4 regions of the Arthrobacter sp. D5-1 genome follow, and region 1 is predicted to be linked to each of the others. Evidence: riboswitches for the same ligand, from Rfam matches in the RefSeq annotation. Region 1 holds a riboswitch; each other region holds the start of a gene.
The links. A riboswitch is a leader RNA that binds a small molecule or an ion and turns the genes downstream of it on or off. The one in region 1 is predicted to bind cyclic di-AMP.
Positions count from the first base shown of each region.

Region 2: it holds a riboswitch for cyclic di-AMP, as region 1 does, so the genes downstream of both, AYX22_RS02680 (NlpC/P60 family protein) here and AYX22_RS20620 (hypothetical protein) in region 1, are expected to answer to the same signal.
Region 3: it holds a riboswitch for cyclic di-AMP, as region 1 does, so the genes downstream of both, AYX22_RS22700 (LysM peptidoglycan-binding domain-containing protein) here and AYX22_RS20620 (hypothetical protein) in region 1, are expected to answer to the same signal.
Region 4: it holds a riboswitch for cyclic di-AMP, as region 1 does, so the genes downstream of both, AYX22_RS23450 (M23 family metallopeptidase) here and AYX22_RS20620 (hypothetical protein) in region 1, are expected to answer to the same signal.

Region 1 covers NZ_CP014571.1:4,472,352-4,479,592, reverse strand. The annotation lists gene AYX22_RS20635 (hypothetical protein) at 1-357, opposite strand, end outside; gene ald (alanine dehydrogenase) at 555-1,673, opposite strand; gene AYX22_RS20625 (helix-turn-helix domain-containing protein) at 1,882-3,096, shown strand; gene AYX22_RS20620 (hypothetical protein) at 3,284-4,573, opposite strand; cyclic di-AMP (ydaO/yuaA leader) riboswitch at 4,576-4,720, opposite strand; gene AYX22_RS20615 (ATP-dependent DNA ligase) at 4,965-6,029, shown strand; gene AYX22_RS20610 (DUF6480 family protein) at 6,048-6,320, opposite strand; gene AYX22_RS20605 (alpha/beta hydrolase) at 6,391-7,197, opposite strand; gene AYX22_RS20600 (maleylpyruvate isomerase family mycothiol-dependent enzyme) at 7,221-7,241, opposite strand, start outside.
Region 2 covers NZ_CP014571.1:546,202-553,442, forward strand. The annotation lists gene AYX22_RS02670 (NCS2 family permease) at 1-1,176, opposite strand, end outside; gene AYX22_RS02675 (copper resistance CopC family protein) at 1,291-1,953, shown strand; cyclic di-AMP (ydaO/yuaA leader) riboswitch at 2,104-2,296, shown strand; gene AYX22_RS02680 (NlpC/P60 family protein) at 2,300-3,088, shown strand; gene AYX22_RS02685 (FAD-dependent monooxygenase) at 3,198-3,890, opposite strand; gene AYX22_RS02690 (universal stress protein) at 4,306-5,343, shown strand; gene AYX22_RS02695 (PEP/pyruvate-binding domain-containing protein) at 5,364-7,241, shown strand, end outside.
Region 3 covers NZ_CP014572.1:146,972-154,212, reverse strand. The annotation lists gene AYX22_RS22720 (GntR family transcriptional regulator) at 1-367, shown strand, start outside; gene AYX22_RS22715 (hypothetical protein) at 364-903, opposite strand; gene AYX22_RS22710 (cytochrome c biogenesis CcdA family protein) at 900-1,769, opposite strand; gene AYX22_RS22705 (thioredoxin domain-containing protein) at 1,769-2,503, opposite strand; gene AYX22_RS22700 (LysM peptidoglycan-binding domain-containing protein) at 2,703-3,557, opposite strand; cyclic di-AMP (ydaO/yuaA leader) riboswitch at 3,562-3,718, opposite strand; gene AYX22_RS22695 (heavy metal translocating P-type ATPase) at 4,037-6,370, opposite strand; gene AYX22_RS22690 (MFS transporter) at 6,908-7,241, shown strand, end outside.
Region 4 covers NZ_CP014572.1:288,557-295,797, reverse strand. The annotation lists gene AYX22_RS23470 (cytochrome c biogenesis protein CcdA) at 1-670, shown strand, start outside; gene AYX22_RS23465 (TlpA disulfide reductase family protein) at 716-1,327, shown strand; gene AYX22_RS23460 (vitamin K epoxide reductase family protein) at 1,371-2,024, shown strand; partial or broken gene AYX22_RS23455 (potassium transporter TrkG) at 2,147-3,576, shown strand; gene AYX22_RS23450 (M23 family metallopeptidase) at 3,638-4,462, opposite strand; cyclic di-AMP (ydaO/yuaA leader) riboswitch at 4,466-4,637, opposite strand; gene AYX22_RS23445 (SURF1 family protein) at 5,064-5,921, opposite strand; gene AYX22_RS23440 (cytochrome c biogenesis protein ResB) at 5,911-7,241, opposite strand, start outside.

The sequences.
Region 1 (7,241 bases):
GAATCCCAGCGGCCCTGAGGGGCTTCTGCCCTTTCCGTCGCCAAGCCCCCGTCCCGCCCCGCCCAGCGAGGCTTGCTCCTGCTGGTCGGCATTGAGTTTCAGGGCGCGGGCGTTGTCCTTGAGGCAAACCGCTGCCGCACCGAGCCGTCCGTACAGCTGGCTGTGCCAGTTGCTGCGGAATTGCTCGGCATCGTTTCCCCGCCAATAGTGGCCATTCTGGATGAGCACATTGAGCTGCTGTTGAAGTGTGGTGATCTTCTCAGCTTCGGAGTCCATCACTGCCGAGAGTCGGCGGAGATCACCGACGTCGGCGCCTACCAGTCCCTGCCCCATTATGTACTCAGCCCCATCACGCATCCCCTGAACGTAGCGACATTGGTAAAAACCTGCGGACCAGTCGTGGCACCAGGCGTCTCCCGAGCATAACTACTGCGGAACAGGGCTGCCATGGGGAGAACTACCGGGGTGGATAACGGTGCGGGTTAAACCGCGACGGCGGGGTGCGGCTTCGTGTGGAAGCCGCACCCCGCCGTCGTGTTTGTCAGGCCTTGGAACTACGCGGAGACCAGGGTGTGCCAGTCGTTGACGAGGGGCAGGTTGTGCGCCTCGGAAACGGAGTGGTGTGCCACGTGGCCGGCGGCGATATTGAGGCCGGCAGCCAGCGCGGGGTCGCGGTCGAAGGCAGCCTTGACGCCCAGGTTGGCCAGTGCCACGGCGTAGCGCAGGGTGACGTTCGTCAGTGCGTACGTGGAGGTGTTGGGAACAGCGCCAGGCATGTTGGCAACGCAGTAGAAGATCGAGTTGTGGACCTTGTACGTCGGTTCCTGGTGGGTGGTGGGGTGCGTGTCCTCGAAGCAGCCGCCCTGGTCAACAGCGATGTCCACCAGGACCGAGCCCGGCTTCATGCGGGCAACGAGCTCGTTGGTGACCAGCTTGGGAGCCTTGGCGCCCGGGATCAGGACGGAACCGATGACGAGATCTGCATCGATGACTGACTTCTCGATCTCGTAGGCGTTGGAGGCAACGGTCTTCAGGCGGCCCTGGTAGAGGGCGTCGAGTTCACGCAGCCGGTTGATGTTGATGTCCATGATGGTGACATCAGCACCAAGGCCCAGCGCCATGGCAGCGGCGTTGGTTCCTGCAACGCCGGCGCCGAGGACAACAACCTTGGCCGGGCGGACACCCGGTACGCCGCCCAGGAGGACGCCCTTGCCACCGGCGGGAGCCATCAGCGAGGAAGCGCCCACCACGACGGACAGGCGGCCTGCTACCTCGGACATCGGAGCGAGCAGCGGAAGGGTGCGGCCTTCCTGCACGGTTTCGTAAGCGATGGCCGTGACGCCGGAGTTGATGAGCTCGGCGGTGAGCTCCGGTTCTGCGGCGAGGTGCAGGTAGGTGAAGAGGATGAGGCCCTTGCGGAAGCGGTGGTACTCGGCCGCGATGGGCTCCTTGACCTTCATGACCATGTCCGCACGGCCCCAGACGTCGTCAGCTTCGTTGACGATTTCGGCGCCGGCGATCGAGTATTCCTCGTCGGTGATGCCCGAGCCGAGGCCTGCGCCACGCTCAACCAGAACGGTGTGTCCGTGGGTGCGGAATTCGTGGACACCTGCGGCCGTGATGGCTACGCGGAACTCGTTGTTCTTGATTTCTTTGGGGACGCCGATGATCATCTGTGGGCTCCATCGTTAGCGGCCTTTTCGGCCGAAAATGTGTTGCGGGCTGTGATTCCAGAATAAATCCGGCTGTGAGGCAGGCGACATGGGTTTTGCCGCGGACAGGCGGAGGCGCCCCGGAAACTCAAGGATCTTCACCTCTGCAGCTCGACATTTGTCGAGCCCTGGAGCGTCAGGTGTCGCCTGCTGTTGGTACGCTTTCCTGATGCAGCAGGACGTGGAACAGATCGTTGAACGCGTGGCGTTGAAGCTGGGCCGCGGCCTGTCCCTCGAAGACCTCGACGGCGTCCTCCTCGCGTACAGCTCCAACCAGTCGCACGCCGACCGCGTCCGCGTGAACTTCCTCCTCAGCAAGCGTGTCCCCAGCGACGTCAGCGTGTGGCAACTGTCCCACGGCATCGCCACGGCGGTGCGTCCCGTCGTCGTTCCCGCCAACGAGGAACTCGGAATGTTGGGCCGCGTCTGCGTGCCGCTCCTGGTGCGCGGCTTCCGCGTGGGCTACTTGTGGGTCCAGCTGGACGTTGAAGAGCAAAGTCCGACGGCGATACTCGCCGAGTTGCCCGGCGTGCGTGATGAGTTGGACCTGTTGGCGGGTTTGCTCCTTGATTCCAACACTGCAGAGTCGGAATTCCGGCGCAGGCGTGAGCAGGAGTTCCTCTCGGCCTGCAGTGGCGAATCGAATGCCGTGGCGGCCGTGGCCGGGTGGAAGGAGATCCAAGGCCGCGGTCCATGGCAACTGGTGACCATCCTGGACGCGGACGGCGCGAGGTCCGACGTCGATCCCCTCGCCGCAACCCTGACGCACCGAACAGCTGCACTGCAGTCCACCATCGGCGTCAACGCTGCGTTGTTCAGCGCCGGAACGGAGACGCATTCCGTGGTCCTGTTTCGAGAGTCCGGTGGTCGGGCGGACCACGCCCAGGTGCTGGTCCACTATCAACTGGAACTCGCCAAGCGCTCCGGCAGGGCGGTGGACCGGGTGATCCTGGGCATCAGCGAGCCGTTCCAGGTGATCCGGCAGCTCGCAGGAGCGTACCGGCAGTCCAAGGTTGCAGCGCAGGCTGCCGCCGTCGATCAACCCCTCGGCGAGCTCGTGGACAGCCGGTCCGTAGGCGTCTATCAGCTCTTCGACCGCTTGCTGGCACCCGGAGGTTGGGACGACACAGGTTCCGTGCACTTCCGAACGCTGGAGGACCAGGACAAGAACGGCGAACTCCTGCCCGTCCTGGAACTCCTCTATGACAGTGATGGTTCAGTGCAGGACGTCGCGGCCAAACTCCATCTCCACAGGAGCAGCATCTACAACAGGCTCGGCCGGATCCGGCAGCTCATCGGCGCTGACCCGTTGAGCGGAGCGATCCGCGTCGAATTGCACGCTGCCTTGAAAGCCCGCCGCTGGGCCGGCCGGCCGCGGATCTGAGGTTGTCAAGAACAATGAGCAGGCGCCCGGTGCGGGCGCCTGCTCATTGGCATGGTCTTGCTTTACGGCCGCCTCAGCCGCTGGCAGCTCCAGCGGCCCAATCGACGCCGGAACGTGGCCGTCCGGCTGCTGCTGCAGTACCGGCTGTGCCATCCCACATGCGTGGTGGTGCGTGGCAAGCGGGTGCTCATTTGAGGGTGTCCTTTGCCGCGTCAAGGATTTCTTCAAGTGCCGTCCCGGAGGGCTGCGGCGCGGTGGCCGCACTGGGCTTGCCCGAGGGCTTGGGTTTGGTGGTCTGCGTGGGAGTCCCCGTCGGCGTGGGGGTAGGAGCCGGCGTGGGTGTGACCGTCGGTGTGGTTGTGGGCGTCGGCGTCGTGGGTGGCGTGGTGATCGTGTCCGACGGCACCTCGCTGGGTGCCGGCGCCGGCTGGGTTGGGATCGGGCTGGCGGTGGCCGGGTCCGCGGCGATGGTTGACGGCACTGCGGACGGGACCCATACGGGGTCGGCCAAGGAAACTTTCGGGGTGGGAACCGACGACGGCGCCCCTGGTGCGGGTGCCTCCGGAACCGTGGCCGGTTGGCCGCCTGCCGACGTCGCAGCAGCTGACGCGGAGGGCGATGATGCCCTTGAATAGGAGGCGCTGGGCGCGGGAGCCGCGGAGCCTGAATTCCGGTCGGCGCCGCTGGCTTCCTGGGAGGGGGTCTCCTGGCCGAAGAATGGCAGCTCGAGGGCCTGCCCCAGGGTACCGGCTGTCAGGACCAGCCCGAGGGCGCCGGCCACCACGGCCATGCGCTGGCTCATGTGTTTGACGGATGCAGCTTTCCGCAGGACCGTATGGGGTTCCCGGCCCGGCGAAGAGCCGCCAAAACCCGACTTGGCGGCCGTGGGCGCAGCTGCCGGTTTGCGTAGGTCCTTGCGGCTCGCCAGTGCTGCCGAGGCCGTTGCGGCCGCCGCGACCTGGGCAGGGGACTTGCCCCGCGGTGGCTCAGTGCGGGCGGACTCGGCCACCACCGGAATGGCGGCAGTTACGGGCTCCGGGGTGTCGGGTTCCTGAGAACCGTGGTTCGGGGCGGCCTGCTGCACGATGGGAATGGCCGCGGTAGGAGGCCCTGGCGTAGTGGAGGCCGGAGCTGCAGCCTGTGCTGCCTCCACGACGGGAATCGCCGCAGTTGCGGGTTCCTCCTGTGCGGCCGTTTCCGGTGCCGGCTGCGAGGCCGGTGCTTCAGGCGCGATCACGGCCCGTGCCGCACGCTCCCGCTCGGCCGCGCGCGCGGCTGCACGCGTGGTGGGTGTTGCGACGGCTGGGATAGCCGCGGTGGCGGCCTCCGGCGTCGTGCTTGTCGTTCCGGGTGCGGCCACAGTGTCTGGCTGCGCGCTGAGGGGGGATCCGCTGGGGTGGGCCCGACGGCGTCCGGTTGGCTTGGTGCGCCCGCGTTCAGTCTCGGCGCGGCGCGGCTGATCCATGGTTGGGGACATGGTGGTTGCCTCTCAACGCCTTCGAGGTTAGCTGTCGGGTTCGGACGAGGCCGTCCGGCCGCCGTAGCGGCTTCACCCCAAGGACTTGGGAAAGTCCGGGAACTTTTGGGTCCCCCGCCTCTGCCGCGGGTCTGGCGGATTCCGGAATGCGGCAGAGCTCGGCGTCATTCCGGAAGCGGCCCAGCGGAGATACGGGTCGCCCTACGACGGTACATGAGCCGGAAAGTAAAGTCACATTAATATAACGGACGGTAGGCCTCCCCGGATGAGAGGGTCCTGGCGCTTAGGCTTCGGGGCCGGCGCTGGGAGCTCCCGGTGCGGCAGCCACCACGGCCAAGATATCCATCGCCTGGGACTAGCTTCCGCGTGCACCGGCAGGTAGACATTGTCTATGGACCTGCCTGTGATGCCACCCGTCTCGCCCATGCTCGCCAAATCCGTTCCGGCCATCCCCGATGTTGGGCACTACGAGCCCAAGTGGGACGGCTTCCGGACCATAGTCTTCAAGGACGGCGATGAGATCATTCTGGGCAGTCGCAACGAGAAACCCATGACCCGCTACTTTCCCGAACTGGTGGAGGCGCTGCGGAAGAACCTTCCGGACAAATGCGTGATCGACGGCGAGATTGTCCTGATCGAGGGCAACCGGCTGGAGTTCGAGGTGCTGCAGCAGCGGATCCACCCCGCGGACAGCCGGGTCCGGATGCTCGCCGAGAAGACTCCGGCGTCCATGATCGCGTTCGATATCCTTGCCCTCGGCGATGACGACCTGATGGGCACTCCCTTTTCGGAGCGTCGGGCCATCCTGGAACATGCGCTCGCCAAGGCGGAGCCGCCCGTTTACGTCACCCCTGCAGTCACGGACCTTGAGCGTGCAAAGGAATGGTTCGTGCAGTTGGAAGGCGCAGGCCTGGACGGTGTGCTGTCCAAGCCCCTGGATGGGACGTATTTGCCCAACAAGCGCGTGATGTTCAAGACCAAGCACGAGCGCACTGCGGACTGCGTGGTGGCCGGCTTCCGCTGGCACAAGACCGCGAAAGTTGTGGGGTCCATGCTGTTGGGTCTTTATAACGACGCCGGCCGGCTCCAGCATGTGGGGGTGGTGGCCTCCTTCCCCATGGCCCGCAGGGAAAGCCTGGTAGCTGAGCTCGAGCCGTATCAGGTTGAACTGGGCGAGCATCCCTGGGGTGAGTGGGCCAGCCAGGGCGACGGAGCCGGCGGTTCCAGGATGCCAGGTGCCCAAAGCCGGTGGAGCGCGGGCAAGGATTTCTCGTTTGTACCCCTGCGTCCCGAGCTGGTCATCGAGGTGGCCTACGACTACATGGAGGGCGAGCGGTTCCGGCACACCACGCAGTTCAGGCGGTGGCGGCCGGACCGAACGCCGGAGAGCTGCACTTACTCCCAGTTGGAAGAGCCGGCGGATTATGATCTTGGGGAGCTCCTGGGGCTGCCCTAGCTTGGCGCCCGCAGTTGCTTACTCCTCGTGTCCTTGGTCGCTGCTCATGCTGCCCTCGGCCGGCGGGGTTTCTCCCGGAGGCACTCCTCCGCCGGGTTCCAAGCCCGTGACGTTCCCGTCGAGGGGATCGGGGTTGGAGGATGCGGCGGGGTCCTCGTCTTCGTCCTGGCGCAATTCGGGGTCGGCGTTGACGTCATCCTTGGTGGTGGCCGGGGGCGTTGCGGCACCGTAGGGGCCAGTGGCGCCGGTTGCGCCGAAGCCTTGCTCGTCCTTGTTATCTCCAGTGGTCACGATCAGCCCTTTCATAAGCAAACTTACTAATGCGATGGCTTCGCCAGCCTAGCCGGGACGCGTGGACTCATCAAGGCGCCTGGCCGTGAAGCGCTGTCGCTGCAACGAAACTCCGGATGGCGTCCGCCACGGCCTGGGGTCGCATGTGTTGCGCTACATGCCCGACGCCCGGGATCTCCACCAAGCGCCCCTGGTCAACGGCCCTCGAAAGCCGAAGCGACCAGTCCGGGCCGGCCACGTTGTCGCGGCTTCCCCTTAGGACCAGCACAGGGACCTTGATGCCAGTCAAGCGTTTCTCGGTGGGGTACGTCATCATCACCGGCAGTTCAGTAAGGTACCAGCGCGGACCGCAGCGGAGATAGTCCGACGTGACGATCAAATTGGAGGAGGGGCTTTCGCGGAGCATCCCGTCAAGGAGAAGAGCCACGGACTGGCGCCTCACGTTTTTGTGCCGCGAATCAACCACTGGCCCCATCAGCACCACCTGGCGGACCCGATCCGGTGAATGCAAAGCCGCCTCGATAACAAACTGCGCACCCATCGAATGGCCCACCAAAACGTACGAACCGATGCCGCGGGAAGCGAGGGCCTCCGCAATGAAGGCGCCGTAGTCCTCCACCGAAAGCTGTCGATCAGGCTTTGGAGTCCCTCCAAACCCCGGGAGGTCCAAGGAGTAGGTGGGTGCGCTCGCTGCAAGGACTGTGTGCAACCGGGCCAAATAACGGTGCGAGACCCCGATGCCGTGAACCAGGACATAGACGGGCCCGGTGGGATCGGCCTCAGAGCCGGCAGCGGGGACAGCGGCAGGCTCAGGCGTGCCCCCAGCCCACAGGATCCGCCCCTTCAATCCCAGAACTTCTACGTCTGCAGACAGCATTGCTGCCGGCCTGCTCCGCGCCCTCATGATGGTGTCCGCCGCAA
Region 2 (7,241 bases), 810 kb from region 1:
CACCAGTGCCGGGGCCACGGCTTCGAAGGGTACAAGGTTGATGAGGGGCGTGAAGAACATCGCCACCAGGAACAGCACGCCCGTGACGATCGAGGCGAGGCCGGTGCGGGCACCTTCGCCGATGCCGGCGCCGGACTCAACAAAGATCTGGTTGGACGAAACGGACGCGCCACCACCCACGATCGCGCCGAGGGCGTCCACCTGCAGGACACGGTCGACGTTGGGGATGTTGCCGTCTTTGTCCACGGTTCCGGCCTCGTTGGCCAGTCCCACCATGGTGCCCATGGCGTCGAAGAAGATGCTGAGGAGGATCACAAACGCCAACAGTGCTGCAGCGATGAAACCGAGGTGCTGGAACGCGCCGAACGGGTTGGCCTTGCCGATGAGGGACAGGTCCGGGGCGCCCCACTCCGAGAGGGTGGGAGCCACGAGGGACCAGCCGCGCGGGTTGACGTTCTTGCCGTCGAAGCTGGGGCCGATGTGGAGGGTGAACTCGAGGATGGCTGCCAGTGCCGTGGAGACCACGATGCCGATGAGGATGGCGCCGCGGACCTTGCGGACCACCAGGGCGATGGTGAGGATGAGGCCCACTGCGAACACCAAGGTAGGCCAGCCCATGAGCTTGCCATCCACGCCCAGGCCCAAGGGAACCGTGGTGCCGGCGGCGTCGGGAATCCGGCGCACAAAGCCTGCGTTGACCAGGCCGATCAGTGCAATGAAGAGGCCGATGCCCACCACGATCGCCGTTTTCAGCGCTTCCGGCACGGCTTTGAACACGGCAGTACGGAAACCGGTCAGCACCAGGATGAGCATGGTGATGCCGGAGAGGACCACGAGGCCCATCATGTCCGGCCAGGTGAGTTCCGGGTGCGAGGCGACCGTGACGGCAACGAAGGCGTTGACGCCCAGCCCGGTTGCTACGGCGAATGGGTGCTTGGCCCACGCGCCCATGAGGATGGTCAGGATGCCCGCCACGAAGGCCGTCGTGGCTGCGACGGCTGTGAAGCCGAGGGATGCCCCACTGGAATCCGCCCCGGACAGAATCAGCGGGTTCAACACCACGATGTAGCTCATGGCGAAGAACGTTGCGAAGCCGCCACGAATTTCCCGCGAGTACGTGGATCCACGTTCAGTAATTTTGAAGTAGCGGTCTACTGCAGAACCTTGCTTAAGCATGAAAGACTCCGGGGATCGGGGGGAGTGTGCCCTCAAATCCTATGCGGTCCGGTGCGGGCGCTCCGGACGATTCGCCTAGTCTGTAAGGAAGCCAACACTAGGAGAAACCGCCCCATGCGTACCATCCGCCCGCTTCTGGCCGCCGTCGTCGCTGCTCTTGCCTTCGCGTCCGCCCTGCTGTTTACTGCGGCGCCGGCGTCTGCCCACGACGTCGCTGAATCCACGACGCCGGCCAGTGGCACCAGCGTCACGGACGTCCCGGCGTCGGTTTCCATCACGTTCAACAACCGGCCGCTCGCCATCGGTTCGGGCGTCACGGTCACTGCGGGCGGCGAAAACTGGGCCGACGGCCCGGTGGAAATCATCGACAACCAGGCGGTCCAGAAGTTGCGCGAAGGCGCTCCGGCCGGCGAATACACGGTGGTTTGGCGCGTCGTCAGCAGCGATTCGCACCCCATCGAGGGCACCTTTACCTTCACGGCCACCGCAGGAAGCACGACGACGGCCAGCGGCCCGGCGGCAGCCTCTCCGTCCGCATCGGCTCCGTCCGCTTCGACACCTTCAGCGGCGGTGCCGACGGCGGGAACCGCGGCCCCGGGCACTGCGGCGTCGGGAACCGGCAACAGCGAGCCCGCGGCCGACGCCTCCCAGCCCTTCCCATGGAGCATCGTGGGCCTGGCGGTTGTTGCTGTTGGTCTCGTTATTTTTCTGGCTGTTACCGCCCGCAGGAAACTGGCTGCTTCGAACGACCCTGAGGGCCCTTCTCCCGCGGAATAACGGGGTTTTCTACGTAGCTGCGAAGATCTCGAAACGGTGACTGCGACACGCCAGAAGCGTACTTCTCGTTACTTAAATGTGACTTCCGCGTGATCATCGCGTACGGTGGTACCTGTGCCTGTTCCACGTAGCGGGCACTTCCGGTCTGATTGCCTAGCTCTGCCGCAGTCCGGAATCCGTTCGCAGACAAACCTTACGGCAGAGACGGGGAACCCATTTTGGGCCGCTTTCGAGCGTGCCTTGGGGTGAAGTCACGATGCTTCCGCTGAACAGCGGGAGATAGTGGCCGGGTGACTCCCATCCGAATCCGACAGCTAACCTCGCAGGCATCGGGAGAGGCTCTTTCATGTCTTCACGCATTCTTCGCGGCCGTCGTAAGGCGGACAGCGTACGTCCTAATCCGTTCATCTCCATCTCCAAGGCAGTTGCCAGCAACGCTTCCGGCGCTGGCCGCCAGGCAGCTGTTATCGCAGCAGCCTCGGGCCTTGTGTTGACCGGCTCCATTGCAGCTCACGCTGCTGAAGCTCCGGTTCAGCGGGATTCCAGCCCGGCCACGGTCGCTGAGACCGTTTCGGCCGACGCTCCCACCCAGGTTGTTACCGCCCTGGCTACGGCTACGGTCAACTTCGAGCGCCCCGCTGTTGCTTCCGTTGCAGCTCCGGTTATCGAAAAGCCTGCACCGGTTGCTCCGGCTCCTGTCGCCAAGAAGGCAGCAGTCACCACTGCCGCCGCCAAGGCTCCTGTTGCCAAGGCTGCTGCAGCCGCTCCGGCCGCTGCTGCTCCCGCTCCTGCGGCTGCTGCTGCTCCGGCTGTTGGTGGCGTCAATGCCGCCATGGTTGCCTCGGCTTACGCCCAGATCGGCATCATGCAGGACTGCACCGCCATGGTGGAGCGCGCACTCGGCTCCGCAGGCATCCCCGTTGGCGACCTCGGTCCCATGCAGTTCATGAACTACGGCAAGGTTGTCAGCTCACCCCAGCCCGGTGACATGATCGTCCAGTCCGGCCACGTCGCCATCTACATCGGCAACGGCCAGGCCATCAGCGGTGGCATCAACGGCAACCAGACGGGTATCCACCCGATCAGCTGGTTGACCGCAACGGGTCCCCTGACCTACGTACGCGCTGGCGCATAAGCCTCACGCTTCAGTTCAAAGGCCGGTGTCTTCGAAGAGTTCATCTTCGAGGGCACCGGCCTTTGGCGTTAAGTTATGTGCGGAATAGTTCGCAGCCAGGTTTGATCTGCTAAGCGGTGGCGATGCCCGGCCCTGCAGGGAGGGCCACCTTGGACGATATCGCCTGGCCTACAGCCTTTGCCTGCCGAAGTACTTCCTTCGGTGTGGGCGTAATGAGCTCGCCGACTCCTACAAGGTGCATCCCGACGGCCCGCATTGCGGCCACCAGGTTTTGGCCGATCGCTATGCCGAGTTCCGCCAGCATTCGGCGCAATTGGCTCTGTGCGCAGCGCGTGACCACAATATGGTCGGCCAGAAGAACACCGTTGGCAGTGTGGACGGCCCACTGGCGGCGGGTGGACTCGAGGGGGCCGGAGGCGTGGAGCCCCGTCCTGAGCCCGGCAGTGGTCATGCTGGCGGCCAGTCCATAGCCGATCTGTTGGGAAGGGTCGGAGCCAAGGAAATCGAGGCGGACAGCCCGTGTGGTGCTGCGGACATCCAGGTGATGGCTTGCGGCGTAGTTCCGCAGGTGGCGGAGGATCTCGTTGCGCTCCTGCATGGCTGCGGGATCGGCTGCATCGCAGCGTTGAAGCATTCCGGTGTGGACTGACGGACCCGTTGCGGACAACGTGCCGAACCCGTCCACCACAATGGAGCCCACGCCGTAGCGGCTGAGCTCACTGGCAACTGCCAAGCCGGACAAGCCGGCTCCGATGACCACGGTGGTGGTGCGTTCCGTGGCGGAATCAGGCGTGAGTGACACTGCTTGGTTCCTCCTTGACGTGTGTGCCATTAGGCATCGCATGGGGTCGCGTCCGAGTTCCCCAAGCGGCCGCAATAAATGGCCGGAGTGTGCTGTGGAACACGGTTGCCGGCCATTCGGTGACTCGAACACTACCGAACTTTTTCTGCCATGGATAGCCTCCTGGGTCCGCGTGTTCGCGTTGTTCATCCCCAGCGCAAAATGAGCACCCTGGAACCGAGCCCGGACCGTTATACACATAGCCCAAAGTCACCTTGATTCGGCGTTGCCGACCGAGAATAGTTGGCATTGGGAGAAGGAATTTCCAGGTTTCTTCTGCCCGGGCCATTGACATTGACGCCAGGAGGGAATCCGAGCCGGAGAACCTCTGGCAGAATGGCCGGAACATCAAGCAGCAGGTGGAGAGGCGGGCCCCATGGACCAGCACAGCAGGCACAATGAAGAGCCACAGGACGGCCAGGACCACGCAGTGGCGCCAGGAGGCATTGTCGTTGGAGTTGACGGTTCAGAGCACGGGCAGTGTGCATTGGTGTGGGCGGCACGTGAAGCCGAACGCCGTCAGCTGCCCTTGCACATCGTGACGGCCTACTCCGTACCTATCTTTGCCGCATCAGGCCTGGACGGCGGTTATGCAACTGTGGATGATTCGGTGATCCGCGAGGGCGCGGACGCGATCGTGAAACAGGCTATGGACAAGATCTCCGGGTACGCCATCGAGGTTGACGCTTCAGTGGAGAACGGCGACGCTGCCGGTGTCCTCCTTGATCTCTCGGCAGATGCCGCACTCCTCGTTTTTGGCAGCCGGGGCCGCGGGGGCTTCGTTGGTCGCCTTTTGGGATCTGTCAGCAGCGCATTGCCTGCCCACGCCAAATGCCCCACCGTCACGGTCCCGCTGTACTGCGCCGACCGTCTCGGCGAAAACACGGAAGACAAGCACATCAAAGCCGAGCACGCCAAAGCTGGCCCCCGCGCGGTGGAAAACGTAGTCGCAGTGGGCGTCGACGGCTCCGAGCAAGCCCGGGTGGCAGTGCTCGAAGCGGCCGAGCAAGCGCAGCGCATGGGAGCCAAGCTCCGAGTCATCTGCGCTGTTCCGCAGTACAGCGGTTCCCTGGCTTGGGTGCCGGCTCCGTTGGACCGCGATGCCCTCTTTGCGGATATCAGGGTGCAGCTTGACGCCGGTGTTGCGTGGCTCAGGAGCCACTTCCCGCAGCTTCCCATTGAGACGGACCTCCGGGACGGCTCACCGGTGGACGTGCTGGTGGAAATCAGCCGCAGCGTCGAACTGGTGGTTCTGGGAACACGCGGCCGCGGCGGCTTCGCGGGCATGCTGCTCGGTTCCACCTCGGACGGCGTCCTCCACCATGCCAAGGGTCCTGTGCTGGTTGTTCCGGATCGTGAAGATCCCCGGCTGGCCGACCGTCACAAGTTTGGGCCAATGCTCGGCGCAGCTTAGGCCGCGGGAACCACTGCGCCATGGATGTCCAACAGCCCAGCGGGGAATTTATTCTGGACATCGCTGGCATCAGTGGGGCCATGCTTCCGGAGGTGGGGGGAAAGGCAGCCAACCTGGGCGAGCTTGCCCGTGCCGGACTGCCCGTACCACCCGGATTCTGCCTGACCACCGCCGCCTACCGGCATTCCCTTTCGGCCATTGGCCTGGACGAGGTCCTTGCGGCACTGAAGGAGGCGGACGCTTCCCAGTTGGACCAGTTGGACCAGCTGAACGGGCTTGCCGCCCGCGCGCGGTCCTTGGTGCTCGACGCCGGCATTCCCTACCGTATCGCCGAAGCGGTGCGGTCCGCCTACCAGCAGCTGGGGGAGGACGTCCCGGTTGCCGTCAGGTCCTCAGCTACCGCGGAGGACCTGGCTTTCGCGAGTTTCGCCGGTCAGCAGGACACCTTCCTGAACGTGGTGGGCGCTGACTCTGTCCTGGAGGCTGTGAGCCGCTGCTGGGCGTCGCTGTGGACAGACCGTGCCGTGACTTACAGGACCGTCAACGGGATCGATCACGCATCGGTCACCTTGGCTGTAGTCGCGCAGGAGATGGTGGACTCAGCTGTCGCCGGAGTCATGTTCACTGCCAACCCGGTGACGGGAAACCGGCACGAGACAGTGATTGACGCCAGCCCGGGCTTGGGAGAGGCTGTCGTTTCCGGAGCCGTGAATCCGGATCAGTACGTGGTGGATGTTCGTCGCGGTGCCATAGTGAAAAGGACCGTGGGGGACAGGAAAGTGGAGATCACGGCGATCCCTGGCGGTGGCACGGAACGCATTGAACGCAGCACCGGGTCCTCCCCGGACCAACCCGGCGATGCATATCCTCAGCCCTGCCTCAGTGATCACCAGGTGTTGGAACTCGTGGACTTGGGACGCGAGGTCCAGTCGCACTACGGAGCCCCGCAGGACACCGAGTGGGCCATGGACCATGAGGGAAAATTGTGGCTCACCCAAGCACGGCCCGTCACTACCCTGTACCCGCAAACCACGCGCGTGCCTTCCGTTCCGGGCGAGCACGCCTTCCTGAACTTCAGCCTCGCCCAGGGCCTCACCCGACCATTGACCCCCATGGGTTTGGCCGCGATCCGGCTCATCGCTTCCTCCGTCGCCAGGACCGCGGCATTCGATGTTCCGGATCCCCGGTCCGGCCCGTCGCCTTACTACGAGGCGGGGCAGCGCATCTTCTTCGACCTCACAGCGGTGGTGCGGAGCAGGGTCGGCCGGGCGATCGTGCCCCGGGTTTTCGACCTCATGGAGGCCCGCTCGGCCGTTCTGATACGTGGCCTCTTTGACGATCCACGTTTCACAGTGACCACCAGGACTCCTTTGAAACTGATTCGCCACGTTGCTCCGGTTGCGGCCAAGTACCGGGTTCCTGAGTCGCTGTTCCGTGGCCTGTTCCGCCCGGCATCGGCATTGAAACGCGTGGAGAAACTCCGCTCCGATCTGCGCAGCACCTTGGCCGTCCCGCAGCAAGCAACAGCCCATCAGCGGATCGGCCACGTCCAGCGAATCCTCGGGGAAGAAGTTTTTGCCACCGTCCCACAGGTGCTGCCCCTTCCCGCGCTGGGCTTCGCCATGCTGGCGCTGACCAAGAAGCTCCTGGGGGATCAAGCTTCGTACAGCGAACTCCAAACGGTGATCCGTGGCCTTCCCAACAACGTCACTACCGAGATGGACCTGGCCCTGTGGCAGCTTGCGGCGCAGATGAGGAAAGACCCCGACGCCGTTGCCTCCATGACCGGTCGAACGGCGGACGAACTGACGGAACTGTATCGGGACGAAAAGCTCCCCGCCGTTGCCCAAGCAGGATTGAGCTCGTTCCTGGGCACCTTCGGGCACCGGGCCGTCGCC
Region 3 (7,241 bases), on a different replicon from region 1:
TTTCCACCTCTCCCGGATCCGGCTTGCCGATGATGAACCGATCGGCCTGGACCAGGTCTGGCTGCCTGCTGCCATCGCAGGGAAGCTGGTTGAGGCCGACTTCCGTGACGCGTCCCTGTACGGGGAGCTCGACCGGCGGTGCGGCGTGGTCCTTGACGGCGGCACGGAGCAGCTCACAGCGGTCCTCGCCAGCCCCGCCCAGGCGCTTCTGCTCGGGTGTGCGGAGGGCGCCCCGTTGTTGTTGATCGAGCGGACCGGCTGTCACCGGGCCAGCAATCTCGAGTTCCGGCGCAGCTATGTCCTGGGCGACCGCGTGGCCATCGCGACTGCCTTCGGCTGCAAAGCGAACCCGCCCCGGCGGGACTAGGGCGAGAGCTGCTTCCCCCCATGATCCACCGTTGCTGCCGCAGCCGCCTGGCTTCGCGGCAGCGGGCAGCGGTCCTCGGAGGTTGCCCTCTTGACGAACGCCCACAGCAGCAGGGCAATGGAAAGGACTGCCAGCAGCGGCTGGATCGGCTCGAAGTACTGCATGGCCCCGGAGGTGCCCAGCGCCAGCAGCACGAGCTTGTTGCAGACCGGGCAGCCCACGGCAAAAAAGGAAACGATGGCGCCTGCAGCCCCAAATTTGCCTTTGCGGCCCGGCTCGTTGTCGCTTTCGTCAGCGGAGGCCGGATCGCGGGAAACATAGGTGGCCAGCAGCAGTCCTGTCAGTACGGCGGTGACAGCCAGGACCGGGAAGGACCACCAGGTGGGCGGGACCTCGCGGCTGAACAGGGGAGTGTCGATGAGGTCGGTGGGTACTGCCACCACCACGTAAGTGGCCACCGCGGCGACGGCTGCGGCCTGCCAGCGTCGGCCGGGCCATTGGGTCAGAGCTGATGTCAAAGTCACTCGGGGGTTCATCGGTTCTCCTTGTTCATGGCTGCCTCTGACGTCGCCTCAGCGTCGCTGCTGGCGGGACGGTCGTTCCGTTGGCTCTTGAAGTACAGGGCGGCAGCGACTGCCAGTATGGCCGCGGCCAGCAGCGCGAAGACAGTGTTCGGAACACCGGAAGCTGCTCCGCTGACGGTGGATTCGAGCTGAAACTGGTCGGTGACGGTGAGCACTCCGCCGAGCCCGGCAGTGCCGTCTGTGACCAGCAGCAGGACCCCGATGCCGATGGAGAGGGCGCCGGAGATGATCATGACCCAGGAGTTGGACCACCGGCCGATGGTTACCGGCGGTGGCCGCAACCAGCGGCGGCCCGAAATGCCGAGCCTGTCCCACAGCAGGGACAGCGCAAACAGGGGCAGTGCCATCCCGAGCGCGTAGACCGCCAGGAGGATTCCCCCGTACAGGGCGTTGCCGCCCACTGCCGCCACGGTCAGGATGGACCCCAGAATCGGCCCGGTGCATACCCCGGCGATGCCATAGACAGCGCCGAGTGCGAAGACCGAAAGACGGGACGATCCTGCCCGGGCGTTGTTCCGGAGAATGGACGGCATCCGGATCCCGGCGACCTGGGCGAGGCCCAGGGCAATAACAACTCCGGCGCCTGACGCGACCAGGATCCCGCGGTGCTGTGTCACAAGAGACCCGAGCGTCCCGGCAAATACCCCCAGCGGCACCAGGGTGGAAAGCAGGCCCAGATAGAAGAGGGCGGTCCGCGCGACAAGCCGGGTTCTGGTGGAAAATGCGTAGGCGAAGAAGGCTGGCAGTAAAAGCGCCGAGCACGGGCTCAACAGGGTGAGGATACCCCCCAGAAAGGCCCCTGCGTATCCGATGACCATTACTGGGATTCTGCCTTTTTAAGCGCGGCTTGTATGGCCTTTTCGAAGGTTGCCAGGGGCTGCGCACCGACCAGGGGCGTGTCATTGACCAGGAACGTAGGTGTTCCGGTGGCACCCAGGGATGCCGCTTCCTGTGCATCTGTGGCAACGGCCTGCTGCAGTTCCGTGGAGTTCAGGTCCGCTTCGAACTGCGTCACGTCCGGCACTCCGGCCTCTCGTGCGATCTGCACCAGACGCTCCCGCGAAAGATCGGCATGTCCCCGCTCGGGGGCGATGGCGAAAACTGCCTTGTTGAACTCCCAGAACTTGCCTTGGTTCCCGGCTGCGCGGCCGGCGACAGCAGCCATGGTGGACTGCTCGCCGAAAACGGGCAGGTCACGCCATTCAACGCGCAGGTCACCGCTCTTGACGTATTTTTCCACCAACGGCGGCAGGGTATCGCGGGAGAAAAGCCCGCAGAAAGGGCAGCGGTAGTCTGCGTACTCGACCAGCACCACCGGGGCATCAACCGGGCCCAGTGCCGTCGGATCGTCCGCTGTCCTGCGGGACATATCCAGCGGCGCGCTATCGGAACCCGCGGATTCCTGGGCCGCCGCTCCGGTGCTGGCCCCTTGGGATGCCCCTCCCTGATACGCGAAGATCCCCACCAGCAGGATCAGGACTGCCACCGCGAGGGCGGAAATCGCTATGGTCCAGGGTCGGTTACGAGAAGTGCCGGTAGTAGTCGATGGCATGCTGGCTCCTCAGAATGGCCACAAAATTATTAAATGTCTATACATTTCTTCTTGTTGACGGTACGGGTCCGGGCATCGGCGTGTAAAGGCCGGGTCCGAACGGCGCGCCTGCTGCGCCTGGGAAAATTTCAGCTCAGTTATCAGGCGCTGTAAGTCCGCGGCGCCTGGCTGTGGGGCCACGCACCGCGGACTTCAGGAGCTAGGCGTTCACCCGGTAGTAGGAAGGGCCGGAGCCGACGTTCACGCTGAAGACGACGGTCTGGTTGCCGTTCCATCCACTGTGGATGGCCTGCCCGTCACCGAGGTAGACCGCGTTATGCGAGAATCCCATTCCGCCGTCGGCGTAGTAGATAAAGTCGCCGGGTTCCGGCGTTGATACCGGCGTGGCGTAGGCCATCAGAGACTCGGGCGATTCATCGCCGACCCCTTGGATCCCTGCCGATCGCAAGGCTACTTCCCCCAGGACCGTGCAGTCCTGGATGGCGCCCATCTGGGCTTGAGCCGCGGCCAGAATTGCTCCGTTAAGCGAAGACGGTGCCCCCTGTCCGCCATCGACGCTCGCCGGCATTAGCGTCGAAGGCTGGTACGGCGCACCGGCGGATGCTGCGGTCGTGCTCGGTGCCGGAACAGCTGCCGGTTCCGAGGCCGGGCTGCCCGCTGCCCCGGAGAGTGTTATGACATCCCCCGGATAGATGATTGAAGCCATGTGAAGTCCGTTCAGCGACAGAATCGCATCCAGGGAGATGCCGTGCAGCGCTGCTATCTGGCCTAAGGTGTCCCCGGCGACCACGGTGTGGACGGTTGCCCCCAGGGCAGCCGCCTGGCTTGGAATTCCTGCCGGGGAGGAAATGGTGGCTGAACCGGTTCCCCCCTGCGGGTCGGAGGCGGTGGCTCCCGCGTGGGCGGGGACGGCCATGCTCAGCACGAGCCCGGACCCCACGGCGACGAGGGCGGCCTGGCGGCCCACTGCCCCGCCGTGGCTGGAGACGCTGCGTGAAATGGTGGACAGGGTACTGCTGGTGGCGGCCCTGTGGCGGGCGTTTTTCTTTGACATTGCTTTAACCTCTCCCGATACCTGCGAGGTGAGCTGTCGGATGCGGGTGGGAGTCACCCGGCCACCGGACATAAATGCCGGCGTCTTAACCCCAAGGATTCAATTTCGAATCCGCAATTTGGTTCCCCCGCCCCTGCCGGAGTTTCTGGTCTATGAGCCTTGGCGGTCGGCAGGGTTCGGTAACAGGCCAAGGGTGCAGCACCTGGTGGGCGGCACGGGGCCAATCTACACGGAAAAATCACAAATGTATAAACATTTAGGGGATAAGTGCGGCGCCCTGTACCGGGAACTTATACCCGGTAGTGGACGTTCTGCGACGCTACTGCCAACGCATGGGTGCCGCGCTCGTCCATGGGGAACAAGGCCACTCCGTCGGGGGAGTACGGCCACGAAAAGGGCGTAATCGCCTGAGGCCGGGGGGTGGGCGCCGTCGAGGCAGCCCGCCCGCCCGGCCTGGCTTGGTCCGGCTTCCCGGCCGGTTACTTGCCGAAGCGCCGCAGCCGCAGTGAGTTGGCGACTACCAGTACGGAGCTGGCCGCCATCGCCGCGCCGGCGATCATTGGGTTGAGCAACCCCAGCGCGGCCACCGGAATGCCGACCACGTTGTAAAAGAAGGCCCAGAACAGGTTGGTCTTGATGGTGGCCAGAGTCCGGCGGGACAGCTCGATCGCCTGGGCCACCTGGCCCAGGTCGTTGCCCATCACGGTGAGGTCCGCCGCTTCGATGGCGACGTCGGTGCCGGAACCCATGGCGATGCCCAAATCCGATTGGGCCAGCGCTGCGGCATCGTTCACGCCGTCACCGGCCATCGCCACCGTCGCGCCACCGGCCTGCAGCGACCGAACAGCTTCGACCTTGCCCTCGGGCAGTACACCTGCGAAAACGTCTTCAGAGGGGATTCCGACGGCGGCGGCGACCTGGTTGGCCACCGCGGCGTTGTCTCCGGTCAGCAGGATGGGCCGCAGCCCCAGTTCGCGCAGACGGGCGATGGCCGCGGCGGAGCCGGGTTTGAGGGTGTCGCGCAGGCTGATGATGCCGGCTGGCTGCCCGTTCACGGCCACCCAGACTGCGGTGGCTCCGTCGGCCTCGGCCGCGGCCAGGGCCGCCTGTTGCTGCGCCGAGACGGTGACGCTGTTTTCCTGCAGCCAACTGGCTCGGCCTACTGTAACGTGGCGCCCGTCGACGCTGCCGCGGACGCCGCCGCCTGGTGCTGAGTGAAAGTCGGTGACGGCCGGCAGCCGCGCGGCGCCGCCGGTTCGGTGTTCGGCGGTCAGCGCTGCCGCGGCAATAGCCCGGGCGACGGGATGCTCGGAGGCGGCCTCCGCCGCGCCCGCCAGGCGCAGGACCTCTGCCTCGGTGAACGGGGCAAACGCATGGGTTCCGTCGACATCCAGGTGGCCGGTGGTCACCGTCCCGGTCTTGTCTAGCAGGATGGTGTCCACGGTGCGGGTGTCCTCAAGGACCTGCGGGCCCTTGATCAGGATGCCGAGTTGGGCGCCGCGGCCCGTGCCGGTGAGCAGCCCGACCGGTGTGGCCAGGCCCAGTGCGCAGGGGCAGGCGATAACCAGCACCGCCACTGCTGCGGTGAAGGCGGCGCGCAGTTCCGCGTCGCTGATGGCAGGGCCTGCCGCGAGCAGCCAGCCGACGAAGGTGAGGGCTGCAAGGACGAGAACCACGGGGACGAAGACCGCGCTGATGCGGTCAGCGAGCCGGGCGATCGGTGCCTTCGCGGTTTGCGCCTGGGAGACCAGCCGTCCCATCTGGGCCAGGGTCGTGTCAGCACCGACCCGGGTGGCGCGGACCAGGAGGCGTCCCGAGGTGTTAATTGTTGCGCCCGTTACCGGGCTGTTCGGGCCTACTTCAACCGGCACTGATTCCCCGGTTACAAGTGAGGCGTCCACTGCAGAGGTCCCTTCCAGGACAACGCCGTCGGTGGCGATCTTCTCACCTGGTCGGACCACGATAACGTCACCGGCCCGGAGCTGGCCGGCCGGGATCAGGACCTCCGAGCCGTCCCGCAGCACGGCGGCATCCTTCGCTCCGAGGTTCAGCAGGGCCTTGAGCGCACCGCCGGCCTTACGCCTTGCGTTGGCCTCCAGGTAGCGGCCCAACAGAAGAAATGTGGTGACAACGGATGCCACCTCGAAGTACAGGCCTCCGGTTTCCATGCCCTCCATCGCCTGCGAATGTTCGGTCATCGCGGGGTCGGCAAAGAGTTGCCACGCGGAGAACAGGTAGGCTGCCGTCACCCCGATCGACACCAGCGTGTCCATGGTGGACCCGAGGTGCCGGGCGTTTATGGCGGCGGCCCGGTGGAAAGGCCATGCCGCCCAGCTCACCACCGGCAGGGCCAGCGCACCCACCACCCAGCCCCAGTTGGAAAACTGCAGCGCCGGGACCATGGAAACCATGAAAACCGGGACGGTAAGGACGGCCGCCACAATCAGTCGGGGACGCAGCTTGCCGGCCGGGTGCGACGGCGGCCCTTCCGGCGGCGACGCGGGGGTTGACCCTGCCAGTCCCGTCGGCGCCGGATCCGCCATTGTCCCGATCGTGCGCACTGGATGTGCCGCCCGCCGGACCGTCGCCTTGTACCCGACGGCAGCCACCGTGGCGGTGATCTGCTCGTCTGTAACGTTTGCGGGAACTGTCACTTGGGCGGATTCCAGCGGCAGGTTGACGAGGGCTTCCACACCGTCAATCTTTCCAAGCTTGCGCTCGACCCGGCCGACACAGGACGAACAGGTCATGCCTTCAATATCGAGCTCAATGACCCGGCTTTCGGGCTGGTGAAGAATTTGCTCATTAAGCACAGTACTGGCTCCTTGGTCGGTTGGAATGGTGCAGGGGCGCCGTGGCCGCACCGGGTGCAATTCACCACAAATCATGCTCGTGACGGGTACCCGGCAGTTGCGGAGGCGGTGTCGATTTACGCCCTGCCCGCGCCCTAACGGATGGCAGGCACAACCGCACAGGCGGCGCCTTCCACAGGCCAATATATACCCCCTGGGGGTATAGTCAGCAATTCGTGGCTGGTCTGCCCCTCTCTGGAAACGTCGTGGTTTTTTAGCCTTCACGTCTCTCAAGGGGCCCTACAAGGACCGCGGCGGGGAGTGACGCTGACCTCTTGCGGACCGCGCTCCGCAGCACGCCCTCCCGTCGGGGCGGAAGGATCCCGCAAGCCGATGGGGGCATGTCCTGCGCAAGACCGGGAAGCGGCCGTTCAGCACCCTGCGGAGATGGCCTCCGCCTCGCGGTGCCGCCGATTTCGCGCATTGCGTACTACAATACCCCTGAGGGTATATTGGGGTTCTGCGCGGTGCGCGGGGGAGTACGCCAGGAGGACAGGCATGGACACGGAGGAGCGGTCGGAAGGCTTGAGACCTGATGGGAGTTCCAGCCATCGCCTGGGTGTTCTTTCCGGCGAGCCCGGGAGTGGGAACCAGCGGCTCCAGCGTCGTGTCATTCCTGTTCTGGTCGGTGGGCAGATTCTCGGTGGCATCGGCATGGGCGCCACGCTGTCCCTGGGTTCCCTGTTGGCCTCGCAGCTCTCCGGGTCCAACGCCTGGTCCGGCATGGCCGCCACGATGAGTACTTTGGGCGCCGCTCTCGCCGCCATCCCGTTGGCCCGGCTGGCTAGCGCCCGCGGCCGCCGGGTTTCGCTGTCCTTGGGTGCACTGATTG
Region 4 (7,241 bases), on a different replicon from region 1:
CCTGGTGTCCTTCCTCTCGCCCTGCATTCTTCCGTTGGTTCCCGGCTACCTGGGCTTCGTCTCCGGGCTTACGGACCCGACCCAACCGCGCAACAGACGACGTGTCCTTACCGGCGTTGCACTGTTCATTCTGGGCTTCGGTGCCGTGTTCACCCTGTACGGGGCGGCTTTCGGAGCCATCGGGTCATGGCTGATCCGTTGGCAGGACCCCCTCATGAGGGGCCTGGGGATCGTGGTCATCCTCATGGGACTGGTGCTGCTCGGACGGTTTTCCTGGCTCCAACAAACCCGGAAATTCCAGCTCCCCGGCCGCAACGGGCTCACCGGTGCACCGCTGCTCGGAATCGTCTTCGGCCTGGGCTGGACCCCCTGCATGGGCCCGACACTCAGCGCCGTCCTCAGCCTGAGCGTCACCGCAGGAAGCGCCTGGCGCGGGGCCCTGCTGGCCTTTGTCTACTGCCTTGGCCTGGGCGTCCCCTTCGTCTTCGTGGCCCTGGGCCTGAACTGGGTATCAAAGGTCCTGGCCGTGGTGCGCAGGCACATCAGGGCCGTGAACATCGGCGGCGCCGTCATGCTCATCATTCTGGGCGTGCTGATGGTGTCCGGCTTGTGGGTGCAATGGATCTACCAACTGCAGAACCTTGCCGGAACGTTCCTGATGCCCGTCTAGGCACGTCCACTCCGGACCTCTGATACGAAAAGCAAGGACAACCTCATGAGCAGTCAACCACCAGCGCACCGGCGACCCCGCCGCCGCACCGTCCTGGGCCTGGGCGCGGCAATAATCGCCCTCGCCGGCTGTGCAGGCCAGGACGATCTGGCTGAGCAGGCCAAGGCCGGAGATGACAAGAACTACATCGCCGGCGACGGGTCCGTGAACGAATACCCACCCGCATCACGCGGGTCCCGGGTCTCCCTGGAAGGCCAGCTCTTCAACGGCGAGAAGGTTTCTGCCCAGGACTGGGCCGGCAAGGTCGTGGTCCTCAACTTCTGGTATGCAGCTTGCGCACCCTGCCGGGTCGAGGCGCCGGACCTGGCCGCCCTCCACACCGAATTCAAGGACAAGGGCGTGCTGTTCTTCGGGGTCAACGTCCGCGACGATGCCGCAACTGCGGCAGCCTTCGAACGGACCTTCAACGTGCAGTATCCCAGCATAGATGACAGCGACGGCGGTGTTCTGCTGGCAATGACAGAGTACGTCCCGCCCCGCGCGGTACCCACCACCCTCGTGCTCGACACAGAAGGCCGCGTCAGTGCCCGGATCCTCGGAGTCTCCCAAAAAGGAACCCTGAAAGCACTGATCACCTCCGCCGCGACCGGATCCTGAACACAAGGCCCACCATGAATCCGACCCAAAGGACTCCCTCCCCATGACCATCACCCCACCACCCACTGCGACCGTGAAAGCTGCCGGATCCATCGCACCGCAGTCTCCCCGTTTGACCCGTGAGAAGCCTCTTGGCTGGCTCCTGCTCATCACCGGGGTCATCGGCTGGCTGGCATCCGGCGCCTTGGTGTTGGAGAAACTCGAAGTACTCAAAGACCCCGGATACCAAACCGTCTGCGACGTCAATCCGTGGATTTCCTGCGGCCAGGTCATGCAGACCTGGCAGAGTTCAGTGTTCGGCTTCCCCAACATGTTCATCGGGATCGTGGCGTTCGCTGTCATCATCACCACCGGCATGGCACTGCTCTCCGGAGCCACCTTCGCGCCCTGGTACTGGGCAGGGCTCCAAGCCGGCGTCACGCTTGGTTTTGCCTTTGTTGTGTGGCTGTGGTCCCAGGCCCTGTACTCGATCCACATCCTCTGCCCCTTCTGCATGATCGTCTGGGCGGCGATGATTCCCCTCTTCGTCTGGGTCACGGCCCGGAACCTCACACACGGAATCATCAAGATACCCGCCCGGGCCGCTCGCATCGTGGCCGAGTCCGGCTGGATCATCACGGCCCTGCTCTACGTGGCCGCCGCCGCGACCATCTTCTTCGCCTTCCTACACGTGTTCATTGGCACCTCCGGGTTCTAGGAAGACCCCGGGCACGCGGCCGGAGTCCCGCTGCCGCTGGCCGCCCTGCACGAAGTGGAACCTCTAACGTCCGGCCCCAGAGTCCCCAAACCTTCATCGCCCCGCCAATCAAGGGAATGCCCATGGCCCGGAACCAGTCAAGGCCCAAGCCCGCCACCCGCGGGCCCGGTGCGCCGGACCACGAGGGAGCGGGAATCCTGACCGGGCTGCGCGACCTCATCGACAACATCGCCAACACCTCCCCGGCCCGCCTCGCCTTCAGCGCCTTTGTGGTGGTGATTCTGCTCTTTACCGGGTTGCTGTCCCTGCCCGCGTCCGCCGCGTCCGGCGAGCGAACACCCTTACACCAGGCCATGTTCACGGCCGTTTCCAGCGTGTGCGTCACCGGCCTGACCGTGGTATCAACGGCCACGCACTGGTCTTTCTTCGGCCAACTCGTCATCCTGGTGGGCATCTTCGTTGGAGGACTCGGTACCTTGACCCTGGCCTCGTTGCTGGCCCTCATGGTCAGCAAGCGCCTGGGCGTGCGCGGCAAGCTCATCGCCCAGGAAGCCATGAACAACGCCGGAAGGCTCGGTGAAGTTGGTGCGCTGCTGCGGATCGTCATCGTGACCTCCGTGGTCATCGAAGCGGTACTGGCCCTGGCCCTGACCCCCCGCTTCCTGGTCCTGGGCGAACCGTTCTGGCAGGCCGTGTGGCACGGCGTCTTCTACTCCATCTCATCCTTCAACAACGCGGGGTTCACACCGCACTCCGACGGAATCGTCCCTTATGAAACCGACCTCTGGATCCTGGTTCCGCTGATGCTGGGCGTTTTCCTGGGCAGCCTCGGCTTCCCCGTGGTCATGGTGCTCCAGCAAAACGGGCTCAACTGGAAGAAGTGGAACCTCCACACCAAGCTCACCATCCAGGTCTCCCTCATCCTGCTCGGCGCAGGCACGGTCCTGTGGGCCGTCAAGGAATGGGACAACGTCCGGACCATCGGCAACTTAGGGGCGGGGAGAAGGTCATCCATTCGCTCTTTGCCTCCGTCATGACCTGCTCGGGCGGGTTCAACCTGGTGGACCAGAACCAGATGGAATCGACCACGATGCTCCTCACCGACGCGCTCATGTTCGCAGGCGGTGGCTCGGCGTCCACGGCCGGCGGCATCAAGGTGACCACCATCGCCGTCATGTTCCTGGCCATCGTGGCCGAAGCACGCGGCGATGCCGACGTGAAGGTCTACGGCCGCACCATCCCCCAAGGCACCATGCGGGTGGCCATCTCGGTGATCGTCGCCGGAGCAACCCTCGTCTCCGTCGCCGCCTTCCTGCTCCTGCAGATCAGCGGGGCCTCCCTTGACAGGGTACTGTTCGAGACCATCTCGGCCTTCGCCACCGTGGGACTGAGCACCAACCTCAGTGCCGAACTGCCGCCCTCCGGGGTGTACGTGCTCTCGGCACTGATGTTCGCCGGCCGTGTCGGCACTGTCACCCTGGCCGCGGCACTGGCCCTGCGCCAGCGCAGCCAGCTGTACCACTTTCCCGAAGAGCGACCGATCATCGGTTAGCCGCGTGCCCTTCGATCGACAAGCCGCGCCTCTTCGAGGTGAGTGGTGCCGCCCTCCAGGGTCACATCCAGCCCTGCGGATTCACTGTCTGACCGTTCAAAAGCACCTCGAAGTGCAGGTGGCAGCCGGTGGAGGCTCCGGTGGTCCCGGCCGCGGCGAGCCGCTGGCCGGCGGCCACGGTCGCCCCGACAGAGGTTTCGATGGACGCCAGATGGTTATACGTACTCTTCAAGCCGTTGCCGTGGTCCACCACGATCCTGTTTCCGCCCCCATAGGGTGACCAACCCGCCTCCACGACCGTTCCATTGCCTGCGGCGAACACCGCGGTCTGGCACGCTGCCACGAGGTCCAGTCCGGTATGCAGTTCCCCGGAGCCGCTGATCGGGCTGGAGCGGATACCGAACGGCGACGTGACGGACATGCTGGCCAGCGGCGCGCCGAGCCGGGCAGAGGAAGCAGCGGGGGCAACAGCCGGTGCGGGGGAGACAGCCGTCGGAGATGCCGTGCCCGCGGCGGCACCCTGGGTCTTGGCGGGCACGGGCAACGGCGCCTGCTCGGTGGTGACAGCGGGCCGTTCATAGCTGATGGACGCCCCGGCAGAGGCCTGAACCGGCGCAATGGAAGCTTTCGCCGCTGAGGCTTGCACAACGGGGCCGGCTCCGGCGGGGGCCGGTCCGGCGTGGGCGGCCGTTAGAGAAGCGGTCAGAATCGCGGCGACGCTCAGCGTGGCGGCAGCCGTGACCTGTTTGCGTCGGCTCACGCGCGGCCCGGCAGCCGGCACACCCCGGTGCTGCGGCGTAACCCGGGAAGTCGTCCGGGCGGCCGCGCGAAGCAAGGGACCGGAGGTTGGTTTTCGGCGGCGGCCATGGGGGGATAAGGAAGACAAGGGGGATCCTTTCGGTTCGCCTGCGAAGTTAGCTGTCGGGTTCGGGCCAAGGAAATACCCGGCCGCACCCCGGTGGCCATCTGACCACCGACATCGCGGCTTCACCCCAAGGCAGGCTGGCTGCCGATTCTGGGTCCTCCACCCCCGCCGTAAAAGGGATAGTCGTTTGATGCCACCGGCGGGGCTGAGCGTGCGGCATCAAGGGTTTTAGTACAGAAAAACCTGAACTAATAGTAGCCGCAAAGCCTCATCGTTACAATTTCGTGACACTACGTGCGCGGCGTGGGCGCTGGTGCCTGTCCCGGTCTCGCTTCTCGCAGCCCAAGCCAAGCTACATAGGTGCGTATCTTCAGATGAGCAGCTAATGGCACCAACGAACCCCACATCCGGATGGTTCCGGTCCCGGGCGTGCCGGGCACAGAGCTGTGTCGATTGCCCCGTGCTGAGGTGTACGCGAGGGCCAGCAAGGGATCCTGATGGTTCCCCAAAGGGACGGTGTTTCCGCGGCAACGGATCGGCCCGGACAACCAGGCGGGCACGCTCCTCACGGTGACGGCGTGACGGCCTGGTTGCCGCTGTCATCCTTGCCCAGGCCGGGGGGTTAGAGTCCCATGGAGTCCAGAAGCGCGTCTTCTTCTTCGGAGCCGGAGCGCTTGGGTCGGGATGTCGCCCGGGGCTGCTGAAGGGCTTCAACCGGGTCCGCCACGTCGTCCGGCATGTCGCGTTCCTCGCGACCGATCCGGGCCTGTTGCCGTGCCATGTATCCAAATCCGACGAAGGCCAGGATCCCGAACGTGATCCACTGCAGGGCGTAGGACAGGTTCGACCCTTCCTTGACCGCCGGCGCGGCGAGCTGCTGGGGGGCCACGGCCGGCTGTGGGGACTCCGAGGCCATCACCCCGTAGCTGCCCCTCATGAGCGGGTAATCGAGTTGCTTCCCGTAATAGGACAGGTCAATGCTGGCCAGCTGGCCCTCGGGTGCGTCACGGCCAAGATCAGGTTCGGACGGTTTGATCCGGACGACCGCGGTAACCTCGCCGGTCGGCGGGCCAGGCACGGTGTCGGGGTATCCGGGCCGGTCATTGCCGATCGGCAGCCATCCCCTGTTGATCGCGATCGTCTCACCGGAGCTCACCCGGAACGGGACCAATACCTCGTATCCGGCGGCGGAATTGTTCGGCCGGTTCCTGACGATTCTCTGGTCCTGCCCAAGGTACCGGCCAGTCACGGATACGGTCGTCCATTTCGCCTCAGGGTCGGCGACGTCAAAATAAGGACGGGCATCCTTGAACGGCATAGGGGATTTGTCGTAGTTCTCCTGGACCCTGCGGATCTCGGTCACGGCCTGGTTCCGGCGATCCATCTGCCAGTTTCCCAGTCCAATACACGCGGCGGCAAACAGTGCCGCGACCATCAGGAAACCGGCCCAACGCCAGGACAGCAGGAACCTATACGCCACCGGGGCCCTCCTGGAGCTGCCACTGCCCGGCCAGCAGTGCGCGGATGGCCGTCGCCTCGGCGGCCAGGCGATGGTCTTCGCCCCGTGCCAGAAGACCGTATTCGACCATCGTCCGCCCGTCCTCGTGGGCGCCGGCACGAACCCAGACCCTCCGACGGTTCACGTACAACGAAGCCATCAGGCCCGCGACGGCCATCAACGAAAAGACCAGCACGCCGGTCTGTCCGGGGGTGCTGCGGATGTCCACACCGATGTAGCGTTTGAGGCCATCGAAGCTGATACTTCCCTTGCCCTCGGGCAGCGTGTACGTGCCACCCGGAGTCAAGGTGATGCCCTTGGCGGGCAGTTCCCGCCCGTTAAGCTGGGTCAAATCCTTCACGTCCAGGTTGTAGACATTCTGCGGCACACCGTCGTCCAGGCCCAGGTCCCCGTAGTAGGAGTTCAGGTTCAGTTGGGGGTTCAGCGGGTCCGGGTCGAAGCTGTAAGCGACCCCTTCATCATTTTTGATGGCGGAGGGCAGGAAGAATCCCACGAAACCCAATTGCGCCGGACGGGCATCAGGAACCTTGACGACAACCGTTGAGGTGTAGACCCCGTCGTTCGGGATGGACACGACCGGGCCACTGAATGCCGTGTCGCCGTTGCCGTCCCGCACAGTGATGACCGGGGCGTAGCCGTTGCCGACCAAAAAGACGCCCACCTCCCCGAAATAGACAGGGTCATTGACCTTCAGCGTTCGGGGTTCCTGAGCCGCGTCGGGCGCATCCCGGGTTCTTAGCTGGGCGGTGAAATCGATGGGCTGGCCGAACTGCCTGCTGGACTCCCTGTCGAAGCGGACCGCGAACGTGTCCAACGTGATCGTGAACGGCTCCAACCACGAGGACTGGAAGTTGGTTCCGGGCGCGAAGTTGTCGTAGCCCACGAGCGTGTTGACGAACGTATCGCCTTCGATCAGGATCTTCTGTCCGCGGAACCCGAACAGCCCGCCAATGGCCAAACAGATCAGAACGCCGATCAGCGAGGTGTGGAACACCAGGTTCCCGGCTTCCTTCAGGAAGCCGCGCTCGGCACCCAGTGACGGCAAAGCTCCGTCCTGGTCCCTGACCTGGACCCGGTAGCCGCGCTTCTTCAGCGCAGCGGCCGCGTCGGCGATGGCGGCCGCGGCGGGGATCCCGGCGTCCGCCGGCAGCTCCAGGGTTCCGTACTCCGGCAGCCGGGAGAGTCGCTTCGGGGTACGCGGGGGGTGCGAACGCATGGCTTTGTAATGGGCTCGGGCCCTCGGAACCACACAGCCGATCAGGGAGATGAACAGCAGGATGT